DNA from 3 places in the Vibrio sp. THAF190c genome. Region 1 is predicted to be linked to each of the others. Evidence: predicted binding sites of a transcription regulator. Region 1 holds the regulator's gene; each other region holds the start of a gene.
The links. The regulator PurR, encoded in region 1, represses purine synthesis genes. The targets are predictions, from matches to a motif close to TNANGNAAACGTTTNCNTNA.
Positions count from the first base shown of each region.

Region 1 (4,291 bases):
GGTCAATTTCACTGGCTCACCGTTTTTGCTCAGTGCGCGGCGTGGAATATCAAATATCCACTCACCAAAGCGAACGATAGATTCGTCATCCGCCTGCTCCGCCGCACCTGCTGGTGACTTGCGAGCTGCAGAAATTCGCCAAAGTAGGTTTTTCACTCGAACCAGTAACTCGCGAAGTTCGAATGGTTTAGTAACATAATCATCTGCGCCCATCTCTAGGCCTACAATTTTGTCGATGCTATCCGTGCGTCCAGTAACTAAAATAATCCCAATGTCTGATTGACTGCGTAATTCGCGAGTTAGCATCAATCCATCTTCGCCTGGTAAGTTGATGTCCAGCATAATGAGGTCAACGTTATTCTCTTCTAGAACGTTTCTCATTTGAGCGCCGCTTTCTGCTTCGCTTACTGTGTAACCCTCATTCTGGAAATATCCAACCAGCTTACTACGGGTTACCACATCATCTTCAACGACTAATACGTGATAGCTCATCTACACCACTTTTCTTATTTAATAGTTTCAGTGACTATTCTATTCATAACTAGTAACAATTCTAGTAGTACGCAAGATAAAAGCCAGAAACCTGAATTTTTTTTGATACAAGACAATCTTAAACCTTGCTATTTAACCTCCATCGCAATTCAATATAGGCATTACTACTAACGAGTGACTTTGCAATTAGCAAATACAACCGTTAGCAAGCCTTCGTACCGCAGATATTACGAAAGACGATATTAGGATTATTGAGATGAAAGAAACGAAAGCGTTCAACGAACAACGAGCTGAAATCTACTGGTGGCTATCGAGCCTGTTCGCAAAAGAGCTGACTCAAGAAGAACTGGATAACTACCACTCGGTTGAGATTCGTTCGTTTTTAACTGGTCTTGGCGACAATGAGACGCTTAAGCCAGCAATCAATAACCTAGTAGATGCGCTTAACCGATTGCAGAATCGTGAAGACGCTCAACTGGAGCTTTCGTCAGATTTTTGCGAGTTGTTCCTTAAGTCAGATAAATACGGTGCTCTACCGTACGCTTCTATTTACTTAGACAAGAGCGGCCTGCTGAACGCCAAGCCAGCTCAAGACATGGAAGCCATCATGGCGTCTTATGGTATCGCCGTAAACCAAGACCTAAAAGAGCCTGCTGACCACCTAGCCATCGAGTTGGATTTCCTTGGCAACATTATCATTCGTTCAAACGACCTCGAGAGTGAGCAAGAATTAGAAGCAGCTTTCACTGCACAGCATGAATTTGTTGAACAACAACTTCTCAGCTGGATTCCACAATTTGCAACGAAATGCCGTGAATTTGATGAGTTTGGTTTTTACGCTTGTGTTGCAGAATTGCTAGCCGCTTTCTGTAAACTTGATGCGCAATATTTGGCTGGTGAATAAATTCACTAATGACTAAAGGCACAATTTAGGTAGAATGTGACAATTCACCCAGATTTCTGGGTGAATTTTATTGCGAGTATTTTCTAGTCAGTCTAAAATTGTGACCGCAAACGATAAAATATGAAACATTCTCGAAATGCTATGCTTTAAATTAGCTAAGAGCATTTCGGTGTTAAGACAAGCCGCTCTCATTAGCGGTTTTTTGTTTTTTAGCACTTTAGTACCGAGAGAGCCCTACACATTCTAAGCTCTTGTTCTGGTAGCTTAAAACGGCTACTTGCTCCGTACTGCTGAGGAAGTAGCTATCAATAGGATAAAGCCATGGCAACTATAAAAGATGTCGCTCGCTTAGCCGGCGTATCAACAACCACCGTTTCTCACGTGATCAACAAGACACGTTTCGTAGCAGAAGCGACTCAAGAAAAAGTAAACAAAGCCGTAGACGAATTAAATTATGCACCAAGTGCCGTTGCTCGTAGTTTGAAATGTAACTCTACGCGCACAATCGGTATGTTAGTAACTCAATCAACTAACCTATTCTTCTCTGAAGTGATCGATGGTGTAGAGAGCTACTGTTACCGTCAAGGCTATACGCTGATTCTATGTAACACAGGTGGTATCTACGAGAAGCAACGTGACTACATCCGAATGCTTGCTGAAAAACGCGTAGATGGCATCTTAGTAATGTGTTCTGACCTAACGGAAGAACTTCGTGAAATGCTTGACCGTCATGCAGACATTCCAAAAGTTGTTATGGATTGGGGCCCTGAAAGTTCACAAGCAGATAAGATCATCGACAACTCTGAAGAAGGTGGCTACCTAGCGACTAAATATCTAGTTGAACGCGGGCATGAACGTATTGCATGTCTAAGTGGTCACTTAGATAAAGCGGCGTGTGTTGAACGTATCGCTGGTTACCGTCGAGCACTGGCAGAGGCAGACATTCAAGCCGATGACAACCTAATCCTTGAAGGTAACTTCGAGTGTGATACGGCTGTTATCGCAGCAGATAAAATCGCTGCAATGGAAAATCGCCCTACCGCGGTATTCTGTTTTAACGATACGATGGCGCTTGGTCTTATGAGCCGCCTACAACAGCAAGGTATTAAGATCCCTGAAGATATTTCAGTGATTGGTTACGACAATATTGAGTTGGCAGAGTACTTCTCACCGCCGTTGACGACTGTTCACCAACCAAAACGTCGTGTCGGTAAGAACGCGTTCGAAATCCTGCTAGAACGTATCAAAGACAAAGACCACGAAAAACGCGTGTTCGAGATGCATCCAGAGATCATTGAGCGTGCGACAGTAAAAACGTTAAAATAACGTAAACTTTAGAAAAATCTAATAAAACGCACCGTTTGGTGCGTTTTTTTTATTTGTCAAAAATAAAAACCCAGTTGCATATCAAGGCAACAATTAACTGAATTAAGATCACATTTTAGAATAACAAGTGTGAACCTCATTCAACAAAAAACTTTATTCTTGATTATACAGTCACGCACAGGGCAAATCACTTGAAAGGGTGAGACGCAAAGCCTCCGGCCTAACCCATTATTGGTATGGTAGCGGGGTTACCGATGGCAAAATGCAGTATTTCCTACCTTTAGTAGTAATTTACGGCTTATTGACAATTTCATTGCGACATTTTGCTAATCTCTCGGACCTGCTTATTTGGTGGCGTAATTCAAATACACCGAGATAAACAATATGGATAAACCGATACTCAAGGACTCAATGAAGTTATTTGAGCCACTTGGAAAGATAAAGTCACGCTCAATGTTTGGCGGTTTCGGCCTTTTTGCCGATGACACCATGTTTGCATTGGTCGTAAACAATCAGTTGCACATTCGAGCTGATAAGAATACTACTTCACAATTTGAACAACAGGGCTTCGAACCTTACGTTTACAAAAAACGTGGATTCCCAGTCGTTACTAAGTATTTTGCCCTCCCAGAAGACCTCTGGCAGACTCAAGAACGTATTATCGAGCTGGCAAAAGCTTCCCTTGACTGTGCTAAAGAAGAGAAACAAATCCAATCATCGGCGAAACCGACGCGATTGAAAGATTTGCCAAACCTTCGACTTGCCACAGAGCGTATGTTGAAAAAAGCAGGGATCGATACCGTTGAAAGCTTGTATGAGTCAGGTTCTGTTAATGCATACAAAGCCATTAAAGAATCTCATTCATCAAGTGTTAGCTTAGAGCTACTTTGGGCGCTTGAAGGTGCAATCAACGGCACTCATTGGTCGGTGATACCTCAGCAGCGACGCGACGAGCTCATCAGCTCTATTAATTAGGTCCAAATCACTTAATTGTAAAAAGCCACATTAATGTGGCTTTTTTTATTTTCTTTTGAAAGTTAATCTTTCCTTCTCCTGTCTAACTATACTAACTATAAGCAAAAGATTAAGGGACGCTCCCATGAGTAAGAAAATGATTTTAGGCATAATTTTAGTTGCCACGATAGTGTTACTAGCCGTTAACTTTGGTCAATACTTAACGCTTGAAAATGCCAAAGCCCAGCAGGCACTTCTTAATGACTACATAGAGAGTAACTTTGTTGTTGCGGCAGCAACCTACTTCATTCTCTATATTATGATTACCTCTTTCTCTATCCCAGGCGCTGCTGTAGTTACGCTACTCGGGGCGGCGCTATTCGGCTTTTGGACTAGTTTATTACTCGTGTCGTTTGCAAGTACCATAGGTGCAACACTAGCGTTTTTGAGTAGCCGTTTTCTACTGCGTGACTGGGTGCAAGGTAAGTTTGGCGATAAGCTGTCTACTATTAATCAAGGCGTAGAAAAAGATGGCGCATTCTACCTGTTCTCTTTGCGTCTGATTCCGGTATTCCCATTTTTCTTAATTAACTTACTAATGGGCTTAACACCTAT
Region 1 covers NZ_CP045338.1:1,152,564-1,156,854, reverse strand. The annotation lists gene torR (two-component system response regulator TorR) at 1-492, opposite strand, end outside; gene torD (molecular chaperone TorD) at 749-1,396, shown strand; gene purR (HTH-type transcriptional repressor PurR) at 1,718-2,722, shown strand; cyclic di-GMP riboswitch class I at 2,894-2,978, shown strand; gene FIV04_RS05275 (TfoX/Sxy family DNA transformation protein) at 3,107-3,697, shown strand; gene FIV04_RS05270 (TVP38/TMEM64 family protein) at 3,822-4,291, shown strand, end outside.

Region 2 (4,291 bases), on a different replicon from region 1:
AGTTGACTATCAGGGACAACTCGCGCCTCACCATCTTGATAATTGATACGTATTCTTTCATCACCCTTAAGATCTAGGTAACGAAGTTGCGAGTAGTACTTTTGACCATTGGCCAACATCAGCCATAGATCTTGTAGAGCGTGGATGTTGTCGTTTGAAGGCGATTGTATGGCTCGTTTGAGTGTAGTTGATTCAGCAATGGTTGGAATGGTGTTGGAAACTTCACGTATGATTAAACCCAGTTCGTGAAAACTGTATTCGATTTGATTTTGGCTGGCCTGTTTTATATTCGTGTCGTATTGCGCTTTTATACGGTCAAATTCGGAGTTTATGTATAGCGCGGGAACTATTCCTAGGGCTAGGACAGTACAGAGAAATTGGCCTGCGAGTTTTTTTATGCTTACTTTCATTACAATCCCCAAAGAATCAGCGCAATACTATAGATTTAGTGGGGTTATTAATGTGATCTTTACCCAGAACTGATTAGGTAAATCTCCTAGTTGAGAGGTATGTGTGCAATTTGTTGCTTTTGCATGCAAATTGCAGATTATCTTACATTCACCGTGACGATAACCTGCAATTTGCTGTTTTGAGCATCTATAAATGCTAACTTAAGCCTGTGATTTCACCATTTTCATTAATGTCTAAAGACATAAACGCTGGCTTGTCAGGAAGCCCAGGCATGGTCATGACATTCCCACATAGTGCATAGACAAATCCTGCCCCTGCGCACAGCTTGAGTTCTCTCACAGGAACATCAAACTGAGTTGGTGCGCCTTTAACGTGTGCTTCCGTTGAAATCGATAATGGCGTTTTAGCTAGGCATACCGAAAGGTGGTCAAAGCCATGCTTTTTAAACTCTGCCAGTTGCAATTTTGCTTTGTTAGACAAAGTCAGACTTGATGCTCCATAGCCAACTTCCGCCACAGCCATTAATTTCTCTTCGAGTGATTGTTCTGTCGTGTAGAGAGGCTTGAATTGTGCCGGATTTTGACAAGAAGCAACGACAGCCTTGGCCAAGTCAATTGCTCCTTCACCACCTTTACCAAAGGCTTCACTGACTGCCACCGAAACAGTGTCGTCGTATTCACTAATTAATGAGCTGAGTTGTTCGAGCTCTTGTGTTGAGTCTTGTGGGAATCGGTTAATGGCAACCACTACAGGAACGCCATATTTCTTAACGTTATTGATATGCCATTTAAGGTTTTCAAAGCCCGCGACAAGAGCATGTGTGTCGTCATGGAAGATCGAGTCTGGGAGAGGAGTGCCCGGCCTCAAGTCGTATAGTCCTGAATTAGCTTTTAGGCCTCTAAGCGTTGCTACAACCACTGCGCAGTCTGGTGACTGTTTGGCCGCAGTAGCTTTGATATTGCACGCCTTCTCAAAGCCCATATCTGAGCCAAAACCACCTTCAGTTACGACGTAATCTGCAAGTCTTAGTGCGATATTGTCTGCAATGATCGACGAGTTTCCGTGAGCAATGTTGGCAAAAGGGCCTGCGTGAATCAGTGTAGGGACACCTTCTAACGTTTGCATCAATGTTGGTTCGATAGCATCCTTCATGGTTACAGTCATCGCACCAGCGACTTGGAAGTCTTCAGCCGTCAACGGCTCACCGTTTTGATTGTAAGCTAATACAATGCGTCCGATACGTTTACGTAGGTCTTGTAAGTCCTCAGCGAGAGCGAGAACTGCCATAAGCTCAGACGCTGCAGAAATGTCGAAGCCGTCTTCACGTTCAAAGCCATTAATGGTTTTACCTTCTTCGTTTTGACCGACGGTAATCATACGTAGTGCACGATCGTTATGATCGAGAATTCGTCGCCAAACAATACGCTTAGGGTCAATATTGAGCGCTTTCAAGCCGGAGCGTTGCTCAAAGGCTTCCGCTCCTTCTCGCTGCTCATGATACAAACGAGCGTCGATAGCTGCCGATGCGAGGTTATGGGCCGCTGTAACAGAGTGAATATCTCCAGTTAAGTGTAGGTTCAATTGTTCCATTGGGGCTACTTGAGAGTAACCACCGCCGGCTGCGCCGCCTTTGACACCAAATACAGGACCCATTGAAGGTTGACGAATACAAGCCATTACTGACTGATTGATTGCTGCTAAGCCTTGGCTCAAACCGATTGTCGTAACGGTTTTCCCTTCACCGAGTGGCGTTGGTGTAATCGCTGTAACAAGGACCAGTTTGCCTTTTGGTTTATCTTCGAGACGCTTTAGGCTTGCTAGAGAGACTTTTGCTTTATGTAATCCGAGAGGTTGGAATTCGTCAGTGGTTAAGCCTGCACCGAGAGCAATATCACTGATGTTCTTAAGTGAAGCAGAGCGGCAAATTTCAATATCAGACAGCATATTAAATCCTTATGTTGAAACCGATAAGGTGGTACGAAAACGTTTGCGTGGCGATAATACTGTATAAATTGACCATGTAAAGGATAACCACACGAATTATGTGCTGGAAGATAACAGATTTATCAGGTCATTGCGCGAGATCAAAGCTCGCGATGCCAACTCATCATGGAAATTTACATAATTTTGGGCAATTGATTAGCTGGAAATAAAAAGGGTTGCATAATGCAACCCTTGATAGAAACGTTAGTTCTTATGATTAACGATCCCAGTATGCTTCTTCGAGGCTGTCTTCACGTTCAGGAAGAGCGCGACCAAGACGAGGAGAGTGCTGAGTTAGAACTTCGTAGCTTACACGGTTAGCGTACTTACAGATCTGTGACAATGAGGAGTAAGTCATGTAAGGCTGATCGTGCTTAGATGAGTTTGGTACATTCATGTGGTGGTGACTGTTTGCTGCCATATCATGAAGTAGTGCAGACAGTGCTGCGTCACCCGCGCCATTAGTGTTCTTAATCTCTAGTGGACCACCGAGGTAAGGCCCAATGTGAGAGTACACCTTAACAGGGTCGTTACAGTCATCTTTGCGCATCGCACGACTGAACTCGTACTTGTTAAATTCTGGGATGTTACCCGGAAGAAGCGGCAGTTCAGTTTCACGTTTCGCTGTTTCGTCTGTGTAACCAGCCATGTATAGGCCGACAGGACCAGCGGTACATAATACTAAGTCTACCCACTCCAGTGCTTTATCAGCTGCAAGCAGAGGATCTTTCTCGCCAGTTAGTGCTTGGCCTTCCTCTTCATTCATCGCAACGATAGAGATATTCTCTTTAATGTAATCTTGCCACCATTCAGCGTTGCCTTCGATTACCCACTTAGTGCCTAGTGTTAGTACGACTGGCACATTGTTTTCTTTAGCAATCTCGATAGCGCGAGCGACTGCTTTTGGCATTGGATCTTCTGGTTTACCACGCATTAGGTATGAAGAAACAACCAGTGCAGAAGCCTTTTCAAATACATCTTCAGGAATGCTATCAGGACGCAGGTTGTTCATTTCACCTTCGTTGATCGCGAATGTACGCTCGCCATCATCGGAAATAAGGGTGTAACAACGACCGATAGAGCCTTCTACAGTTTGTAGGTGGTTAAGGTTCATACGTGAAGAGGTACGGCATAGGTAACGGTACGCAAATGAGCCAACTTCGATATTACGCGACATAACACCTAAAAGTACTGATTTGCTGTCTGCTAGCACAGAGTAGTTGTGCAGAGTGTTACCAATGGTATCACCTGGATATTGGTGCGTGATTAGGCCGCTTTCTACGAGCTCTTCGTATAGGGCATCAGCTTTGCTCTCTTCTAGAACGAGAGAGTGACCTTTACTCAGATCGTATTTAGCCAGAAACTCATCTGAAACACGAGCTTCAATATCTACAATTGTTTGACCAACACCAACAATAATTGGGCGAAACAGTTTTGGTGTTTCCTTCATCTGGTTGATGAGTGGATCACGGGCGTGTGTAGGGAAGTAGTGCTTAGATTTGCGCTGTCCAGGAAATTTCATAAGAAAATTACAGTGAGAAAATTTTGCCGCATGATATCACAGATTTTTGTAATTTCTTTCATTTTTATTACATTCGGACTCACCTGCACATTGTATGTACAGGTGAGTGAACAAAACTAAACCAATGGCTTATTTTTGCTGCTCAGATAGTGTTGCTGGGTCGATATAAGCTTTAGTACCCCATAGTGGAACAGTCGAAAGGCTATGCTTGAAACTACCTTCGGTCTCTTTGGTTGTGTAAGAGAGGTACAGCAAGGTTTGGTTTTCCGCATCGTAGATGCGTCTTACCTTCATTGTTTTAAAGAAAATGCTCTTTGATTGCTTGAAGACCACCTCACCTGAGGCGCTCTTATCAATTTTTGCAATCATCTCGGG
Region 2 covers NZ_CP045339.1:1,704,543-1,708,833, reverse strand. The annotation lists gene FIV04_RS22575 (sensor domain-containing diguanylate cyclase) at 1-410, opposite strand, end outside; gene FIV04_RS22570 (formate--tetrahydrofolate ligase) at 607-2,355, opposite strand; gene FIV04_RS22565 (inosine/guanosine kinase) at 2,612-3,916, opposite strand; gene FIV04_RS22560 (CreA family protein) at 4,046-4,291, opposite strand, start outside.
Region 2: FIV04_RS22570 (formate--tetrahydrofolate ligase) is a predicted target of PurR. The motif match lies at 2,387-2,406, and genes of this name have one in related genera.

Region 3 (4,291 bases), 1.3 Mb from region 1:
CACGATTAGCTCAAGGACCTATCATGAAAAATGCTTTGCAAGGTGCGCAAATGCTCTTTGTCGCCTTTGGTGCACTGGTATTAGTCCCCCTACTTACCGGTTTAGATCCCAATGTTGCACTGTTCGGTGCTGGTATTGGTACCCTCCTCTTCCAAGTCATTACTCGCCGTTCGGTTCCAATTTTCTTAGCCTCTTCTTTCGCGTTTATCGCACCGATCATGTTTGGCGTACAAACTTGGGGCATAGGTGCCACAATGGGCGGCCTAATGGCAGCAGGTGTGGTCTATGTGCTGATGGGCGGCCTAATTAAAGTTCGCGGCGTTGGTTTTATCCATAAGCTATTACCGCCAGTGGTAGTTGGTCCGGTTATCATGGTTATCGGTCTTGGTTTAGCACCGGTAGCCGTTAACATGGCACTGGGTAAAACTGGAGACGGCGCAGTACAGCTGGTGGATGCCGATGCGGCTCTTTGGATCTCAGCGATTTCACTGATTGTTACCATCATTATTAGCGTATTCGCTAAAGGCTTTTTAAAACTGCTGCCAATCTTTGGTGGTATCGTAGCGGGTTACATCACTAGCCTAGTCTACGGCGCGGTCGACTTTACTCCGGTAGCTCAAGCCTCTTGGTTGGCTATGCCTAACTTTGTGGCGCCAGAGTTCAACATCAATGCGATCTTCTTCATGGTGTTCGTTGCTATCGCTCCTGCCGTTGAACACGTTGGTGACATGCTGGCCATTTCGAACGTAACGGGTAAAGACTACCTTAAAAAGCCAGGCCTTCACCGCACCATCACAGGTGACGGCGTGGCAACGATTGCTGCTTCTATGCTGGGCGCGCCACCAAACACAACTTACAGTGAAGTAACGGGTGCGGTGATGCTAACGAAAGCCTTCAACCCAGTAATCATGACTTGGGCTGCGGTCACCGCTATCGTGCTTGCACTGGTTGGTAAGCTTGGTGCATTACTTCAAACTATCCCGGTTCCAGTTATGGGCGGTATTATGATCCTACTGTTTGGTTCTATTGCAACAGTTGGCCTAAATACGCTCATCAAAAACCAAGTTGACCTACACAAATCACGCAACCTAGTGATCGTCGGTGTGACACTGGTATTTGGTATCGGCGGCATGGCTTTTGGTATCGGCGATTTCAGCCTTCAGGGCGTAAGTTTGTGTGGTATCGTAGCAATCCTACTAAACCTTGTATTGCCGGAAGAGCTAGGTGAGAACCACTCTGTAGACACTGCGCAAATCAAGTAATCGAATCAATCGAGCACAAACAAAAAGGGAGCGTATCGGATGATACGCTCCCTTTTTTCATTATTATTGGTCATAGCAAATATCGCTACAACCAACCGAATTACTTAGTACCGAAGATCTTATCGCCAGCATCACCTAGACCAGGAACAATGTAGCCCTTGTCGTTTAGCTTCTCATCGATTGCCGCAGTGTAAAGCTCTACATCTGGGTGTGCTTTCTCAAGTGCTGCAATACCTTCTGGCGCAGCAACAAGAACAAGAATCTTAAAGTGCTTACAACCTTTCTCTTTCATAAGATCGATAGTTGCGATCATTGAGCCACCTGTTGCTAGCATTGGGTCAACAACAAGAGCAATACGCTCATCGATGTTAGACGCTAACTTGTTGAAGTATGGCACAGGCTCAAGTGTTTCTTCATCACGGTAGATACCAACTACACTGATACGTGCACTTGGAATATGCTCTAGTACACCGTCCATCATGCCAAGACCAGCACGTAGGATTGGCACAACTGTTACTTTCTTACCTTTAATTTGGTCAACTTCTACTGGACCATTCCAGCCGTTGATCTCTACACGCTCAGTTTCGAAATCTGCTGTCGCTTCATATGTTAGAAGGCTACCCACCTCTGTTGCTAGTTCACGAAAACGCTTCGTGCTGATTTCGCCTTCACGCATCAGGCCAATCTTGTGCTTAACTAGCGGGTGTTTTACTTCAACAACTTTCATTTCCAACTCCGGCAATATTTAAATAAACCCACAGATTATACATCGTTTTTATCACATTTTCAGTATGTTTATTTGGCAAAAAATTTACGCAAACGTTTGCTCTTATTTGGCAAGCCCTGTTAGAATAGCGCCGTTTTCACATCCAACTTAAGACCGAGGACTATCCCGTGAGCGGTAATAATTCTTCTCTAAGCTACAAAGACGCTGGTGTTGATATCGATGCAGGTAACGCACTAGTAGATCGTATTAAAGGTGCTGTAAAACGCACTCGTCGCCCAGAAGTAATGGGTGGCATTGGTGGCTTTGGCGCCCTATGTGAACTACCAACTAAATACAAAGAGCCCGTACTGGTTTCTGGTACAGATGGTGTAGGTACTAAACTTCGCCTTGCTTTGGATATGAAAAAACACGACACCATAGGTATCGACCTAGTGGCAATGTGTGTGAACGACCTAATCGTTCAAGGTGCAGAACCTCTATTCTTCCTAGACTACTACGCAACAGGCAAGCTAGACGTTGATACCGCAGCAGACGTAGTTTCTGGTATCGCTGAAGGTTGTGTGCAATCAGGCTGTGCACTTATCGGTGGTGAAACTGCTGAAATGCCTGGAATGTACGAGGGCGAAGACTACGACGTAGCTGGCTTCTGTGTTGGTGTTGTTGAGAAAGCAGACATCATCGACGGCACTAAAGTTGCGGCGGGTGATGCGCTTATCGCTGTAGGCTCAAGCGGCCCACATTCAAATGGTTACTCACTGATTCGTAAAGTACTAGAAGTATCTGGTGCAGATAAGAACGAAGAGCTAGAAGGTCGCACCATTGGTGAACACCTACTAGAACCAACTAAGATTTACATCAAGTCAGCACTTAAGATGATTGCAGAGCATGATATCCATGCTATCTCGCACATCACAGGTGGTGGTTTCTGGGAAAACATCCCACGCGTACTTCCAGAAGGTACCAAAGCAGTCATCGACGGCAACAGCTGGGAATGGCCAGCTATCTTCAACTGGCTACAAGAGAAAGGTAACGTGGAGACATTTGAGATGTACCGCACTTTCAACTGTGGTGTTGGCCTAGTCGTTGCTCTTCCTAAAGAGCAAGCTGAAGCTGCTGTTGAACTGCTAAAAGCTGAAGGCGAGAACGCTTGGGTGATTGGTGAAATTGCACAAGCGGCTGAAGGTGAAGAGCAAGTTGAAATCAACTAAGCTTGATTGCTAGCTCGCACGATTAAGAATGAGGACTTTAGGTCCTCATTCTGCTATTTACGCCCCAGAAAACCTTAAAATATGTAGGTAAATTGTTATTTACTCTCACTCATCGCGTTTGATACCTCTATGAAAAATAATGCCCCTCAGAAAAACATCGTCGTTTTGATCTCCGGAAGCGGAAGCAACCTCCAAGCCATCCTTGATGCTTGTCAGAACCAGCACATTAATGCTTCTATCAAAGCAGTTTTCTCAAATAAAGCAGAGGCATATGGCTTAGAGCGTGCACGTACTTCAGAAGTCCCAGCACACTCTCTTGATCCAAAATCATTCGAATCAAGAGAAGCGTTCGATCACGAACTAATGCAACAGATCGATGCCTATCAACCTGACTTAATTGTTCTCGCTGGCTATATGCGTATTCTGAGTGCTGATTTTGTTCGTCATTACTTAGGGAAAATGATCAACATTCACCCTTCACTATTGCCGAAGTATCCAGGGCTGCACACACACCAAAGAGCCATTGATGCCAAAGACAAAGAGCACGGAACCAGTGTCCACTTTGTCACGGAAGAGCTAGACGGTGGCCCTGTGATCTTACAGGCAAAGGTGCCTGTTTTTGTAGAAGACGATGCAGACGAATTGGCAAGCCGAGTACTGACACAAGAGCACCAAATCTACCCATTGGTGTGTCAGTGGTTCTGTGATGATAGATTGGTGATGAAAGAGGGTTGTGCTGAGCTCGATGGAAACACGCTTGGCAAGCATGGCTACGCACAAGACTAAAAACGTGCTCATGGCCATAAAACATGTTAGTTCGAATACTAAAAAGGCCGCATTGCGGCCTTTGTTATTTGGAGCTTAGTGTAATGATTACTCTAAGGGTTCGGTCGGAGCTTGGCTTGCCACCTTTTTAGGAGCGTAAGCCACATCAGCTAAAGCTTGATGGTTTGACTCAATCAACTCACCGAAATGGAACAGTGCAAATTCGCCTGGTTTCATGCGCGCCCACTCTTCGTTGTCCGTTAATGGCTGTGTTGCAACCACACTCACAACATCATTCGGCGTGGTCTCTTCCTGAAAATTGATCTCTA
Region 3 covers NZ_CP045338.1:2,474,862-2,479,152, forward strand. The annotation lists gene FIV04_RS11010 (uracil-xanthine permease family protein) at 24-1,262, shown strand; gene upp (uracil phosphoribosyltransferase) at 1,363-1,989, opposite strand; gene purM (phosphoribosylformylglycinamidine cyclo-ligase) at 2,157-3,197, shown strand; gene purN (phosphoribosylglycinamide formyltransferase) at 3,327-3,983, shown strand; gene FIV04_RS11030 (class II glutamine amidotransferase) at 4,071-4,291, opposite strand, start outside.
Region 3: purM (phosphoribosylformylglycinamidine cyclo-ligase) is a predicted target of PurR. The motif match lies at 2,074-2,093, and genes of this name have one in related genera.